4 regions of the Paenibacillus sp. MER 180 genome follow, and region 4 is predicted to be linked to each of the others. Evidence: predicted binding sites of a transcription regulator. Region 4 holds the regulator's gene; each other region holds the start of a gene.
What was found. Region 4 encodes Rex, which represses fermentation and respiration genes when NADH is low (regulators of the CRP and FNR family bind a similar motif). Its sites were predicted from a motif close to TTGTGAAATATTTCACAA; they were not measured.
Positions count from the first base shown of each region.

Region 1: the regulator Rex is predicted to act here: its motif matches at 2,422-2,439, upstream of adhE (bifunctional acetaldehyde-CoA/alcohol dehydrogenase).
Region 2: the regulator Rex is predicted to act here: its motif matches at 2,599-2,616, upstream of pflB (formate C-acetyltransferase).
Region 3: the regulator Rex is predicted to act here: its motif matches at 1,468-1,485, upstream of M3661_RS01050 (formate/nitrite transporter family protein).

Region 1 is NZ_JAMAVT010000003.1:152,735-156,695, forward strand. It holds gene M3661_RS05670 (alpha-L-fucosidase) at 1-1,264, shown strand, start outside; gene M3661_RS05675 (Crp/Fnr family transcriptional regulator) at 1,424-2,143, opposite strand; gene adhE (bifunctional acetaldehyde-CoA/alcohol dehydrogenase) at 2,556-3,961, shown strand, end outside.
Region 2 is NZ_JAMAVT010000003.1:156,779-160,739, reverse strand. It holds gene pflB (formate C-acetyltransferase) at 54-2,321, opposite strand; gene adhE (bifunctional acetaldehyde-CoA/alcohol dehydrogenase) at 2,823-3,961, opposite strand, start outside.
Region 3 is NZ_JAMAVT010000001.1:254,519-258,479, reverse strand. It holds gene M3661_RS01055 (NAD(P)/FAD-dependent oxidoreductase) at 1-1,338, shown strand, start outside; gene M3661_RS01050 (formate/nitrite transporter family protein) at 1,638-2,525, shown strand; gene M3661_RS01045 (beta-N-acetylhexosaminidase) at 2,787-3,961, shown strand, end outside.
Region 4 is NZ_JAMAVT010000003.1:344,178-348,138, reverse strand. It holds gene M3661_RS06650 (hypothetical protein) at 1-462, opposite strand, end outside; gene M3661_RS06645 (amidohydrolase) at 478-1,788, opposite strand; gene M3661_RS06640 (redox-sensing transcriptional repressor Rex) at 1,785-2,432, opposite strand; gene dinG (ATP-dependent DNA helicase DinG) at 2,449-3,961, opposite strand, start outside.

The DNA of each region.
Region 1 (3,961 bases), 190 kb from region 4:
GAAGCTGGGCTTAATGATGCATTGGGGAACCTATTCCCAACTCGGTATAGTAGAGTCGTGGGCGCTTAGTGATGTCGATGAAGAGTGGTCGCGAGATAGTGTGGATTGGGATTATGATGCCGAAGAACTGAAGCAGCAATACTTCGATCTAAATAAGACATTTAATCCGCTGCGCTTTCAGCCGGAATTATGGGCGGAACTTGCTGTTGAAGGCGGCTTCAAGTATTTGATTTTTACCACGAAGCATCATGATGGTTTTTGTATGTGGGACACCAAAACAACAGACTATCGGATAACAGGTGCACAGACGCCATTCCATACCCATAAATACGCAGATGTATGCAGGCATCTTTTTGATGCTTTCCGTGACAGAGGGATGGCGATTGCAGCCTATTTCTCTAAGGCAGATTGGCATACACCAACCTATTGGGCACCAGGGATGGAGCGAAGCAACCCAACGTGGCGGGGCCCGTCCTATAATCCGCAGGAGTATCCTGAATTGTGGGAGCAGTTCGTTCAGTTTACTCATGAACAGATTATGGAGCTGTTAACAGACTACGGACGCATCGATGTGTTGTGGTTGGATGCTGGTTGGGTATGCAAGGAGAGCCGCGTATCTCAGGATATTCGTCTCGGAGAAGTCGTGGAGAAGGCTAGAGAGAAGCAGCCATGGCTGCTATCTGCCGACCGTACGGTTGGAGGGCCATATGAGAATATTATTACGCCGGAACAGACGATTCCAAGTGAAGCGATGAATGTTCCATGGGAAAGCTGCATTACGATGGGAACATCCTTCTCCTTCCGTTTTGAGGACAAGTACAAGACAACCCGACAACTTGTTCATATTCTGATGGAGGTAGTCGCCAAGGGAGGAAATCTGGCTCTAAATGTTGGGCCACAGCCGGATGGTCGGATTCCTGAGGGTGCGATTGCTCGCATCAAGGAACTTGGCGCGTGGATGGGCACCTATGGGGAAGCCGTCTATGGAACGCGCATCTGCGCTCCTTACTTTACACAGCGCTGCGCCTTTACACGCAAGGACGATACGGTATATTGCACGTATTTATATCCGTCGGAGGATACTTGTGTTAACGATAACATCATTCTTCCGTATACAGACAAGGTAACGGCAATTCATTTGGTAGGGACAGAAGAGAAGCTTCCGTTCCATTCTGACGAAGCAGGATTGCATGTAAAGCTGCCCGCACATGAAGTAGGGGGCAAGGCACCAATTGCACATGTGTTCCGTCTCACAGCCAATTAAGTGCATTAGAAGATCAGTGAGGAAAGTACAATGGGTAGGGAGTAGAATGGAATGGACATGTTCCTTATTCATATCGGGAAACCGTTAGCAGTACCCTATCTGTAGAGGTAAACAGAAGTAAGGCCCTCATGCCATGAGCTTGCATGAGGGCGTTTTGTATTAGATGCGGCAAATTTCATTCGGGCACATTTCACAATGACATACTTCCCGCAGGTGTTCTAATTCGCGAATGACAATCATACCATTCTCATATTCAATAACATCGCGTTTGCGAAGATCGCTTAGCATACGATTGACGCTCTCACGAGTAGCGCCGATCATATTCGATAGATCGGTATGTGTAATTTTTTTGTTGATCAGGAGACCGCCGTCTTCTAATTCTTCACCGTAAGTATTGGACAATCTGATGAGAGTGGAGCATAGCGCGCCTGGTTTACCATACATCATTAGATCGCGGAACTTGGTCTGAGTCAGGCGGTGATGGATCCCCATCCACTTCATGAAATCAATTGAGAAGTCGCAGTGCTGGCATATGAGAATCTCAATATCCTTCTGCTCAATAAGCAATACCTCAGCTTCTTCAAGGACTTCCGCTGTGAAAGTGTGCTTTGTACTATGGAATGGATCAACTTGGCCGACCAAATCCCCAGCTTGATACATGTACAGAATTAGCTCTTTGCCTTCATCTGTAGACTTTGTGATTTTTACACGTCCGCTCTTCAGGAGGAACAGCTTATCAGATAGATCTCCTTCCCAGAAGAGATGAGAGCTGTCAGGATAGGTACGTTCTTTACCGATATTGATTAATCGTTCTACATTCTGTTCTGAGAAACAAGAGGTATTGCAGGGCTCTCCAAATTTGTCGGTGATGTTAGTCACTCTGTTCCCCTCCAATTTACATATTTCAAATTTTAGTAATTTTGACCCAAAGAATTCCATGTGACAAGTTTCACTATATGAATACGTATTACTATCATGGATGTTCCGCACGCAGTTGTCAATTTATTTACGATTAAAATTATTTACAGTTTGGTTAAATCGAGTGATTAATATCACGCCAATCAAATAAAATCGGGGAGAAATAAAAAAATAAGTAAAATCAATCAGTGTTGTGAAATTAATCACATACTAACACACGAAAGATGGATACAATGAAAGTGTGAAATGATTCACAAACAATTGTAACCAACACGAACCTCAGAAAAGGACCGTAACAGAACAGCAGACACACCGTATAGAGAAACCCTTTCTTAGGTTCATTGCAAGGTATCCATGAATGGAGGCGGAGAGAATGGCGACAAAACAAGAAACGAAACCAACTGTAGAGAAAAAAACGGAGCAAGTCGATGTTACGAAGCACATTCAGCAACTGATTGACCGCGCGAATAAGGCGCAGGAAGCATTTATGGACATGAACCAAGAGCAGATCGATAAAGTCGTTCAGCAAATGGCACTCGCTGGCTTGGATAAGCATATGATGCTTGCCAAGATGGCTGTTGAAGAAACGGGCCGCGGTGTGTATGAAGATAAAATTACGAAAAACATTTTCGCAACTGAATATATCCACAACTATATCAAGTATGACAAAACGGTAGGTGTCATCGAGGACAATCCGCAGGGTGCTTATATGAAGATTGCGGAACCGGTTGGAATTGTCATGGGGATTACGCCGGTAACGAACCCAACTTCAACAACCATGTTCAAGGCGCTCATCGCGATAAAGACACGCAACCCGATTATTTTCGGCTTCCATCCATCCGCTCAGAAATGCAGCGCGGAAGCAGCTCGCATCCTGCATGAAGCAGCTGTGAAATATGGTGCTCCTGAGCATTGTATCCAATGGATTGAGTATCCGTCTATGGATGCGACTAACGGCTTGATGAACCACCCTGATGTGGCGCTAATCCTGGCGACAGGCGGTGCTGGTATGGTTCGCTCCGCTTATAGCTGCGGCAAGCCTGCCTTAGGCGTTGGCCCAGGCAACGTGCCGTGCTTCATCGAGAAGACGGCAGATCTGAATCAAGCGGTAACGGATTTGATTCTGTCCAAGACGTTCGATAATGGCATGATCTGCGCATCCGAGCAAGCCGTCATCATTGAAGAGCCGATTTACGCACAAACGAAGAAAATGATGACCACACAGGGCTGCTACTTCTTGAACAAGGAAGAGACCGGCAAGCTCCAAGCGATGGCAATGAAGACAGACACCTGTGCGGTGAATCCGAACATCGTGGGCCAATCTGCAAAGAAAATTGCTGAGATGGCCGGACTTCAAGTACCAGATACAACGAAAATACTTGTAGCTGAGCTGGATGGTGTGGGGCCGAAGTTCCCACTGTCTGCAGAGAAGCTGAGCCCCGTGCTTGCTTGCTACAAGGTGAAGACCGCAGAAGAAGGCGTTGACCGCGCGGCTGAAATTGTGGCATTTGGCGGTATGGGTCACTCTTCGGTCATCCACTCGAATGATGACGAGGTAATTCGCAAGTTCGCCGACCGTCTGCAAACGGGCCGCATTCTGGTCAACTCTCCTTCTACTCATGGCGCGATTGGAGACTTGTACAACACCAATATTCCTTCGTTGACACTTGGTTGCGGATCATATGGCCGCAACTCAACTTCTTCGAACGTAACAGCGGTCAATTTGCTGAATATTAAACGGGTGGCGAAGCGTACAGTGAATATGCAATGGTTCAAGGT
Region 2 (3,961 bases), 190 kb from region 4:
GTATATCCTTTACATTGCTCAACTTACTTCAATTTCAACCGTTCAGAAGGTTCTTACATCGAACCATGGAATGTGCGGTTGATTACATCCAATTGCTGCTCGCGAGTCAGTTTGATGAAGTTAACTGCATAACCCGATACGCGAATTGTCAATTGCGGGTAGTTCTCTGGATGTTCCATCGCGTCCATCAGCTGTTCACGGTCGAACACGTTAACGTTCAGATGGTGCGCATTGCTGCCGAAGTATCCATCCATCATCGATACGAGGTTGGATTTGCGAACATCAAGTTCTTTACCAAGCGCCTTAGGTACGATAGAGAATGTGTTCGAGATTCCATCCAAGCTGTGCTCATATGGAAGCTTCGCTACCGAGCTAAGCGATGCGAGTGCACCCTTCTTATCACGGCCATGCATTGGGTTCGCGCCTGGAGCGAATGGTTCGCCAGCTTTACGTCCGTCAGGAGTTGTACCTGTCTTCTTACCGTACACAACGTTCGACGTAATCGTCAGTACCGATTGTGTTGGCAATGCATTACGATAAGCTTTATGCTTGCGAATCATGTTCATGAACGATTCAACCAGTTCAACAGCGATGCTGTCTACGCGATCATCGTTGTTACCGTAGCAAGGATATTCACCTTCGATTTGGAAGTCAACGGCGATGCCTTCTTCGTTGCGAATCGGTGTTACCTTAGCATATTTGATTGCACTCAAGGAGTCAGCTGCTACCGACAAGCCGGCAATACCGCAAGCCATTGTGCGCAAGATTTCTTTATCATGCAGCGCCATCTCAATGCGCTCATAGCAATATTTATCGTGCATGAAGTGAATCACGTTCAGTGTGTTCATGTACAACTTCGCGAGCCATTCCATCATCTGCTTGAAGCGTTTCACAACCTCGTCGTAGTTCAATACATCGCTAGTGATTGGAGGAAGCTCTGGACCTACTTGCAAGCCAAGCTTCTCATCTTTACCGCCGTTGATGGCGTACAACAAGCATTTCGCCAAGTTGGCGCGAGCGCCGAAGAACTGCATTTGCTTACCGATGCGCATTGCAGATACACAACATGCGATACCGTAGTCGTCGCCGTAGATTGGACGCATCAGGTCGTCATTTTCATATTGAATGGAGCTTGTTTCAATCGATACTTTCGCACAATACTTCTTGAACGCTTCAGGAAGCTTTGTCGACCACAATACAGTCAAGTTAGGCTCTGGAGCAGGTCCCAAGTTGTACAAGGAATGCAAGAAACGGAAGCTGTTCTTCGTTACACGTGTTGTACCGTCAGAAGCCATACCACCGATCGATTCTGTTACCCAAGTTGGGTCACCGCTGAACAGGTCGTTGTAAGCAGGTGTGCGCAAGAATTTAACGATACGCAATTTCATAATGAAATGGTCTACCAATTCTTGAGCTTCTTGCTCTGTCAAAGTACCTTCTTGAATATCGCGTTCCACATACACATCGAGGAACGAGGATACACGACCAAGGGACATTGCTGCACCGTTCTGTTCTTTGATGGCTGCCAAGTAACCGAAGTATACCCATTGGAACGCCTCTTGTGCGTTGACAGCTGGTTTCGAAATGTCCATACCGTGCATTGCAGCCATTTCTTTCAATTCAGCGAGTGCGCGAATTTGTTCTGAAATTTCTTCACGGTCACGGATAGTAACTTCATCCATTGCATCCAGCTCAAGATTATTCAGATCGTTTTTCTTTTGTTTAATCAAGAAGTCTATACCGTACAGCGCTACACGGCGGTAGTCACCGATGATGCGGCCGCGGCCGTAAGCATCTGGCAAGCCTGTGATAATACCAGCTTTACGCGCCATGCGCATGTCGGATGTATAAGCATCGAATACGCCTTGGTTGTGTGTTTTGCGAATGTCTGTGAAAATTTTGATAACATCTTCCGGCATTTCGAAGCCGTATGCTTTACAAGCATCGATCATCATCTTAATACCGCCAAATGGTTGAATCGAGCGGCGGAACGGAGCATCCGTTTGTACACCGACTACTTTTTCTTTTTCTTTATCTAAGTATCCCGGTTTGTGCGATACGATCGTTGAAGGCGTGTTAACATCAACATCCCATACACCACCGCGTTCACGTTCTTCTTTGGAGAGCTGGCTCACGATATCCCACAGATCCTTCGTGTTTTGCGTTGGGCCTGCCAAGAATGCTTCATCGCCCAAGTAAGGCTTGATGTGTCCGTCCAAGAAGTTCGGGACATCCACGTGAGTTTGCCATTTTCCTGCTTTGAATCCACGCCAAGGATTCATTTCATTTGTTTCTGTCATGTTCTTTTCCATCACCGACATCGTAATCCCTCCATACATGTTTGTTTTTCTGTATGTGTTGTAATCGAATTGAAAGCACACACCCAGCAAGATGTTCTCGTTCCCATTTCACATTGCTTGTGATGATTTTCACGAAAAAGGCTGCAAGGCGGTTATCTTATCTTTCGCATTCGTTCGATAGCTGCCTTTTCGTAATGCCGAGTGAGGCTATGCAGCAAGTTTTTTAGAGGCGAATTCTGAACCTTTTTCGTTCCTCCCTTGCTACGCCTTCATTGTACCTCTTTTCACACATTCAAATATGTGATATTTATCACAATATAAGCTAGACAAATGATTTTTTTCACATAATATAATTCAAAATGTTGTAATCTCCACTGCTGCCCTGCTTTTTGCAGGTGCTTAGCACTTGATTAGCACTCGTTTACCGCTTTATAAGCAATGAGTTCAGTAGTTGATAAACAGCAAAGACAGCGGGGAAGATCTTCCCCGCTGCCCACTGCCCTGCTATCGTATCATTCTTACTTATTCAAATCGTCCATAGAATGCGTTCCGATATACATCAGCCAACTCTGTTACGAGTGGAAGCTTCGGATTCGCTGTTGTACATTGGTCTTCAAAGGCACGGTCTGCCAAGTAATCAACATTGGATTCGAAGTCCTTGGCATCGAAGCCAATTGCTTGGAACGATTCTGGAATACCCAGTTCGCGGTTCAATTCCCGAATTGCGTTGATAAGGCTGTTCACGCCCTCCTCCGTTGTGCGGCACGGAAGACCGAGGATGCGTGCAATTTCCGCGTAGCGCTTATCAGCTACGAAGTGGTCATATTTCGGGAACGAAGCGTACTTCGTTGGTTTCTTCGCATTGTAGCGAATGACATGAGGCATGAGAATCGCATTCGTGCGACCATGTGCAGTATGGTATTGCGCCCCCCATTTATGCGCCAAGCTGTGGTTGATGCCTAGGAATGCATTCGCGAATGCCATACCAGCAAGTGTCGATGCGTTGTGCATTTTCTCGCGCGCTTTCGGACATGCTTCATGATGGGATTTCACCAAGTTCTCGAATACAAGCTGAATGGCCTTTATTGCCAGACCATCAGTATAGTCGCTTGCCATTACCGATACATACGCTTCAATCGCGTGCGTCAAAACGTCCATTCCCGTATCAGCAACTGCCGTCTTCGGCAAGCTGTACACGAACTCTGGGTCAATAATCGCTACGTCCGGCGTCAGCTCATAATCAGCAAGCGGATATTTCGTATTGCCTTTTTCCTTATCCGTAATAACCGCGAACGAGGTTACTTCCGAACCTGTACCCGAGGTCGTTGGAATTGCGACAAACTTCGCCTTCTGGCCAAGACGTGGATATTTGAATGTACGCTTGCGGATGTCTAAGAACTTCTGCTTCAGGTTGTCGAATTCAGCATCTGGATGTTCGTAGAACAGCCACATACCCTTCGCTGCATCCATCGGCGAGCCGCCGCCCAAGGCGATAATGCAGTCTGGCTCGAAGCTGAGCATCATTTCTGTACCGCGTTCCACTGTCTTCGTCGAAGGATCTGGTTCGACATCCGAGAACACTTCAATGACGACTGGGTTGCGGCGTTGACGCAAATAGTATTCCAGCTTCTCCACGTAGCCCAGCTTCACCATCATTGGGT
Region 3 (3,961 bases), on a different contig from region 4:
GTAGATAAGGGACATGATATTTATCGCCGCAACTGTCCGATTTTGGAGGAGAAGATTCAGAAGTGTCCTCCAGCGGCAGGGAAGAAGGACTTTGCTGGCTGTCTTCCAGCTTGTTCGATTACGAACGGCTTCGGTGGAGCAGGGGCATATAGTGATGGGAAATTTAACGTAACTACAGAGTTCGGGGGTTGGCTGACAGATTTCTTGCCAGCTTCGCAAGTACTGGACTTGATTAAATATGTAGATGCAATCAACTTGGAGCACGGAGCGACGACGGACATTACCGATCCAACGACAGAAACGGTTCGCCGTATTGAGCAGCTTGGATATTCTGCTGGCTTGAAGCTGCTGCGCGCACAAGTTCGACATCTGGGCACTGAGCAGAACTTGGAGATTTTGAAATCCATTTATGAATATTTGAAGACTCGTATCGATATGGCCTATAAGACCGAAGTAGCGGATCTGATTACTGAGAAGCAGGATGGACGCCATATTGTGAAGGGGATTGAACTGAAGAGCGGCGAGAAGCATGAAGCGGATCAAGTGGTCATCGTACCAGGACGTGACGGTTCTGCGTGGCTGACGGAGATATTGAAGAAGCGCCGCTTGAAAATGTACAACAACCAAGTGGACGTTGGAGTGCGGGTAGAGACATCGGATATCGTCATGCGCGAAATCAACGAGCACCTGTATGAAGGGAAATTCGTGTTCAACACGTCTGTCGGCACACAAGTGCGTACCTTCTGCAGCAATCCATCCGGCCATGTCGTGGTTGAGAACCACAGTGGGATCATGTGTGCCAACGGGCACTCCTACAAGGATCCGAAGCTTGGCTCTGCGAATACGAACTTTGCATTGCTTGTCTCGCACAAGTTCACGGAACCGTTCGACAAGCCAAATGAGTACGCTCGTGAAATCTGCAAGCGTGCGAATGATTTGTCCGGAGGCGGGATTATCGTTCAGAAGTACGGGGATATCATTCGCGGCCGCCGCTCCACAGAGAAGCGCATTCAAGAGGGCTTCTTGGAGCCTACCTTGAAAGAAGCTGTTGCTGGAGATTTGGGTCTTGTGCTTCCGTATAATACGATGAAAAGTCTTATCGAAATGGTTGAAGCGCTTGATCGCGTAACACCAGGTATCGCTTCTGAGCACACGTTATTCTATGGGGTTGAGGCGAAATTCTACTCCGCTCGTCCGAAGCTGGATACGACATTGGAATCCGAAATTGATGGCTTGTACTGCGGTGGGGATGGCGCGGGCATTACACGTGGGCTCGCACAAGCGGGTGCTGCAGGTGTGCACATTGCACGGAGCATTGTTGCAAAGCGCGAGGCATAATTTCACATTGCAGGTCAACAACATATACAGCTTATGGCCAGTGAGTCGATCGTGAGACTTACTGGCTTTTTTGCGTAGATCGGTCATGCAGGGGGTTATACGCAAAATGGACAATATTTGAAAGATACTTTGTGATAAAATGCACAACATCGGAATTAGGGCTCCGTTACAATGAATTTGCAACCTGTTCAGCTGACATTCCAACTGGAATTATTCGTATCTGAGTAGGTGCGGATGGGGTGTGGCCTTGGAAATGATGGGGCTTGCATCCGAATAAGCATAAGCAGGAGGTCATGTCGATGTCAGGTTATTTGAAGCCGCAGCAAATTGCGGAAGCGACAGTAGATACCGGAACAAGTAAGGCGAAGAACCCATTGTCCGCCATGATGATTCTAGGATTCCTTGCCGGCGCATTTATTGCGCTTGGTTATCTCTTATATATACGTGTAACAGCTGGAGCACCTGCGGAATGGGGAAGCATCAATGGCTTAATCGGAGCGTCGCTGTTCCCGGTTGGTCTTATTCTAGTCTTGTTAGCAGGCGGTGAGCTGTTGACAGGGAATATGATGGCTGTGCCACTTGCTCGGATGAAGGGACGCATAACCACATCAGAGGCCATTCGCAATATTGTCGTCATTACGATTGCCAACTTCTTAGGTGCGGTGTTCGTGGCATACTTCTTCGGTCATGTGGTCGGTTTGACTGGCTCCGGCGTTTATTTGCAGAAGACAGTAGATGTGGCTGCGCATAAGCTGGACGATAGTTTCATTCAAGCCTTTGTAAGTGGGATTGGCTGCAACTGGTTAGTTGCACTTGCGGTATGGCTCTCCTATGGAGCGAAGAGCTTCAGCGGGAAAATCATGGGGATATGGTTCCCGACGATGGCGTTCGTTGCGATTGGCTTCCAGCACGTTGTAGCGAATATGTTCGTAATTCCGGCTGCGATCTTTGAGGGGCATTTTAGCTGGGGACAATATATGACGAACTTCGTACCGGTATGGCTAGGCAACTTGGTTGGAGGAGTCGTGTTCGTTGCAGGGGCTTACTATATGGTATATTTGCGTTCGCAGCAAGAGCAGAAGCAGGCAGCTGCGGCAGGTGTATCAAACGCATCAACGAATGTGCAAGAAGTGGGCAATGCAAGCAAGGTGGCATCGTCAGGAAGTGCAAGTGCGCCTGTCCATTAGAGGGTATTGGGATTGGCAAATGCCAAGTGATGTTGAAAAAGAAGATAGGTAAGGTCTAGTCCATCGAGGCTGGGCCTTTTTTGCGTCATCGATATGACGTTTTTTTCATAGGAATTCACGGGCTTGTCACTTTCGCAGGGGATAGATGTGGTAAACTACGGGTGACAAATTTATTTCCGCATTTCGCATTCTATAAAAAGATACCGATACCTCGCTGTATCTGTAAGCGTATCCAACTAACTCGTGGGGAGGGATCTGGCTGTGAAGTTGCATTTTACGGGCAGTATCGAACATGTATTACCAGGGATTCTCGAATTGAAGTCATTATTGAAGGTGGAAGTGGGGACAGAAGGCACTACAGTTCGCGTAGAGCAGGGAGAGGGGCCGCTTCGTGCTGCATGGGATGGTATAGAAGGCTTGATCCGCTATGAGTCGGATATTCATTTCTTCCGTGCACTGGGCTTGTTCGTTGAGCAGCTGCGCAAGGGGCAGCCATTCGATATTATAGAGCATCCGCAATTCACGTATAACGGAACGATGATTGATGCATCTCGGAACGCAGTTCCGAATGTACATATGATGAAGCAGACGCTGCGCTCAATGGCGTTAATGGGCTTGAACGGCGCAATGATATATACCGAAGATACGTATGAGGTGCCAGGCCGTCCGTATTTCGGCTACATGCGCGGACGCTATACCGCGGAGGAACTCTATGAGATTGACCAGTATGCCGCGTTGTTCGGAATTGAGGTAGTGGCATGCATTCAGACGCTTGGTCACTTGGCGCAGGCGCTGAAGTGGGACTATGCGAATGAGATGAAGGATACGGAGGACGTTCTTCTTGTAGGAGAAGAGGAGACCTATCGATTCATTGAGGATATGATTGTAGCGTCAACGAAGCCGCTGCGTTCCAAGCGCATTCACATCGGGATGGATGAGGCGTTCGGGCTTGGTCTGGGCAAATATATGCACAAGCATGGCTTCCGCGAACGGTTCGATATTATGAACGAGCATTTGGCGCGCGTATTGGAAATTACGAGCAAACATGGCCTTACGCCGATGATGTGGAGTGATATGTACTTCCACCTGCTTATGAAAAACGGCGGCCACTACTATGATCTCGACATTAACTTCTCGAATGAAGTTGTTGATCAAATTCCGAAGGGCGTACAATTCGTCTACTGGGATTACTACCATGATGATCAAGGCTTCTATGAGGAATTTATCGAGAAGCATCGCCAACTGGGCTCTGATCCGGTATTCGCTGGCGGCGTATGGGTATGGGGCGCGATGAGTCCGAACTACGGGAAGACGTGGCAGAATACGAATCCAGCGCTGCTTGCCTGCAAGTCGAAGGGCATTAAGGAAGTGTTCGCGACAGCATGGGGCGACAACGGGCAGGAGACGAATCATATGACAATTCTGCCAGGCTTGCA
Region 4 (3,961 bases):
GAAATGATAGAAGTAATGAACAACCCCTTGTTCATCCTTGCGTTTGACCAATGCCTGCCATACATATTGATCATCCTTAAAAGCTGGCGTAATGCGGATTACATCCGCATCCGGATATTGGGCTTCTATCTGGGCTTGAATCGTCTCTTTAGAGGTTGATTCCGCCATAGGAGTTACCTTATCAGGGAGTACCCACACGGTCTGCTCCTTACCATGTTCGTCAGTTCCCCGCACCATGTATACGACTTGATCCCATACACCCTTCTCCACTTCTGTCACATTTACGAGCTTCACTGCTTCATTCGCCCGCTTTATTATTTCCGCTTCCTTGACCCGTTCGTCCTTATTGATGTATTGCACATACTGATAAGTGGCGAAGAACAATCCGACTAGAAATAAGAGAACGAGTACCGGAATCAACCACTTCCAATGCGACCTCCGGCGTACGCGTCTTCTCTGCATGAATTCTCCTCCTGCCTATCTTGCCAGCAAGCCATCAAAGCATTGCTGCGCCTCGCGAAGGATTCGTTCTTCATCCATCGTCAAACATTCCCCATTCTTCACAACCTGCTTGCCGTCAACCCATACATGCTTGACATCTTTCGCAGACGCTGAATATACCATGTGGGATACCAAGTCGGTATGTGGCAGGAAATGAGGTTGATCAATATCTACCGCAACGAAGTCAGCCTTCATGCCTACTTCAAGCGCTCCAATATCGTCAAGACGAATGGTCTGCGCGCCATAGATCGTACCCATGCGCAGCGCCTCTGCAGCAGGAACCGCAGTTGGATCGCCGGACACCCCTTTATGAATCAAGGCCGTAAGGCGAATTTCTTCGAACATATCCAGATTGTTGTTGCTTGCTGCACCGTCCGTACCCAAGGATACAACAACACCCGCACGCAGCATCTCAGGAACACGAGCGACACCGCTCGCAAGCTTAAGGTTGCTTCCTGGATTGTGGGACACCGCAACTTGATACTTCGCAAGCGTCTCAATCTCTTCGTCCGTCAAATGGACAGCATGCGCAACGAAGGAAGGACGGGAGAAGAATCCGAGCTTCTCCAAATGCGCAACCGGACGCAGTCCATAATCTTTCACATTCTGTTCAACTTCTGCCTTTGTCTCTGACATATGCGTGTGCAATGGCAAATCCAGATCATGAGCAGCCTGTACGAAGCTCTCAATAAAGGCTGGAGGACAAGTATACGGAGCATGCGGCGCCATAATCGTACGAATGCGGCCATCTGCCTTCCCATTCCAATCCTTCGCGAATTGAATCGCCTCGTTCAGCTTCTCGCGCTGTACATCCTCTGGGCATAAGCCAATCGCACCGCGCATAAGCGATGCACGGATACCGGATTGCTCACATACCTTCGCTACTTCGTCCATGTAGTCATACATATCTACGAAGGTTGTTGTACCGCCCTTCAGCATTTCGATCACAGACAGAGCTGTTCCCCAATAGACATCATTGGCCGTGAACTTGCCTTCCATTGGCCACATTTTCTCCTGCAGCCATGTCTGAAGCGCCAAGTCATCCCCATACCCACGAAGCAGAGACATTGCAGCATGCCCGTGTGTATTAATAAGGCCTGGAATGAAGAATAGACCTTTGCCGTCGATGATTTCAGCATCAGCTGTTGTATATTGCTCTGGCAGCTCCGATCCAATATGAACGATGCGATCATTCTCAACAACCATGAACCCATGGAATGAGGACTGCTTCGCAGTTGGAGACAAATCGGCGAACATGCCGTTTTTAATAATGATTCGGTGTGTCATTCGGCGGGTACTTCCTTTCCATTATCAGATAAATAATAGGCCAAACTGAACAAATCCGTTGTAAAATCGGCAGTATGCACACGGATATTCGAAGGAACCCTCAAAATGACAGGCGCAAAGTTCAAGATCGCTTCTACACCCGCCTCTACAAATTGATCAGCTACATACTGAGCTTCTGTAGCAGGAACCGTGATAATCCCGATACGGATTTGCTTCTCGCGTACCGTCGTAATTAGGTCAGACATCGGCTGAACTTTCAGGTTATTTATCTCGGTATTGATTTTGGATTCCTGTGCATCGAACACTGCAACGATCTTCATATTATCTTTCAAGTATACGGTGTAGTTACAGAGTGCGTGACCTAATTTACCTGCACCGACCAATCCAACATGGATAACTTGATCCAGTTTCAAAATATGTCTGATTTGTTGAATCAAATACGATACATCATACCCAATGCCCTTGCGGCCGAAGTCGCCGAAATACGCTAGATCCTTCCGAATTTGCGCAGGATTCAAGTTCAGCTTCTGTCCCAAATCTTGAGATGAAACTGTGAGCACTTCTCGCTGCTTCAATTCCAATAGATGACGTAAATACACGGGTAATCGCCGAACGACAGCTTCTGATATCTTTAGTGCTTTCATTCTGAACAAGCCCCTCTCATCGCTCTCCAATGCCTCTTTGATTATGGTCTAGCCACGTATCAATACGTGGTACAAGTTGTTCTGTTGCCATATGCTCCATTTTTGGGCCAGGCAGCGAGTAAAGAAAATGTTTGCCGTAGCTTGTCTCTATTACACGAGTGTCATATATGATGACAATTCCCTTATCCTGCGTCGTACGCACAAGGCGGCCGAATCCTTGCTTGAAGCGAATTACAGCCTGTGGGACGGAATATTTGCGGAATGGATTCTGATTCATCCGCTTCAGCCGATCGCACTTCGCTTCCACGAGTGGATGATTCGGTGGCTGGAATGGCAGCCGTACAATCGCAAGACATGTCAACGCATCTCCTGGAATATCAACGCCTTCCCAGAAGCTGCTCGTTCCTAGCAGGACTGAATTCGGCTGATCTCGGAATCGGCGTGTCAGCTTGCTTCGGTTGCCGCTGTCAATCCCTTGTCCCAGCACTTGAATGCCATGCAGGCTAAGCGCCTCCTTCAGCGGTTCATACACATCCCGCAGCATGCGGTATGACGTGAATAAGACAAGCATACGTCCTTCTGTTACCTTGGCTACATCAGCCAAGGACTGCATCAGCGTCGAGTTAAACTTGGCATCTGATGCTCCCTTCACACTAGGGAAGTCACGCGGGATGACAACAAGTGCTTGTTCCCGGTAGTTGAACGGCGACGGGAGTATGACCGTATTTAGACGACCATCCCGCTGCGCATCCTTCAAGCCAAGTTGTTCGGCTACGAATTGGAATGATTTATCAACGGACAATGTAGCCGAAGTTAAGATTACGCTCTTCTTCGGCTCGAAGAAGTATCGCTTCAGCGCTTCGCTTACATCGACAGGGACCGCATACATTTGCATTGATTTATGCTTGTATTGGAGATTGCCCTCCATCCAGTACACGGTATCCGCATCCTTGCCTTGCATAAATTCACGGAATTCATCGCGAAGCTGCCCTATGTCCTTGAATAAACCTGTCACATCAGCCGTAACGCCCTGCACTTCATCATCATCATAATCCTTCCATTCATTGACGAGCTTCTCCCCCGAACGAACAATATCACTTAAACGCGTGTGAATATCGCCTTCGAGCTCCGATACGGAGCTCCATCCATCAGGACGATTGCCAGATGGCAGCCGGAGAACAGCTTGTCCGCCTTCCGCCTGCCCCGCTTCATTCATGGAAGGAAGCATTTGATAGAGCAGCTCATGCAGCCGATCCCATTGATCCTTAACATCGACAAGCTGTGTTAACAGCTTCTCAATCCCTTCAGCCCATACGAGCGCTTTTTCATTGCCTGACAAGCGAAGACGCTGCTGCAGCAATACAAGCGCACCATTTTTGCTGTCTTTGAACAATTGGGTCAGCGGATGAATGAGTGAAAAATATTGCAAGTGAATGCCTAAATGTTTGCCTGCCGTTTCTTCGAAGTGATGTGCTTCGTCTACGACAAGCTGCTCGTATGCGGGGAGCAAACGATGCTCCGCAATCACG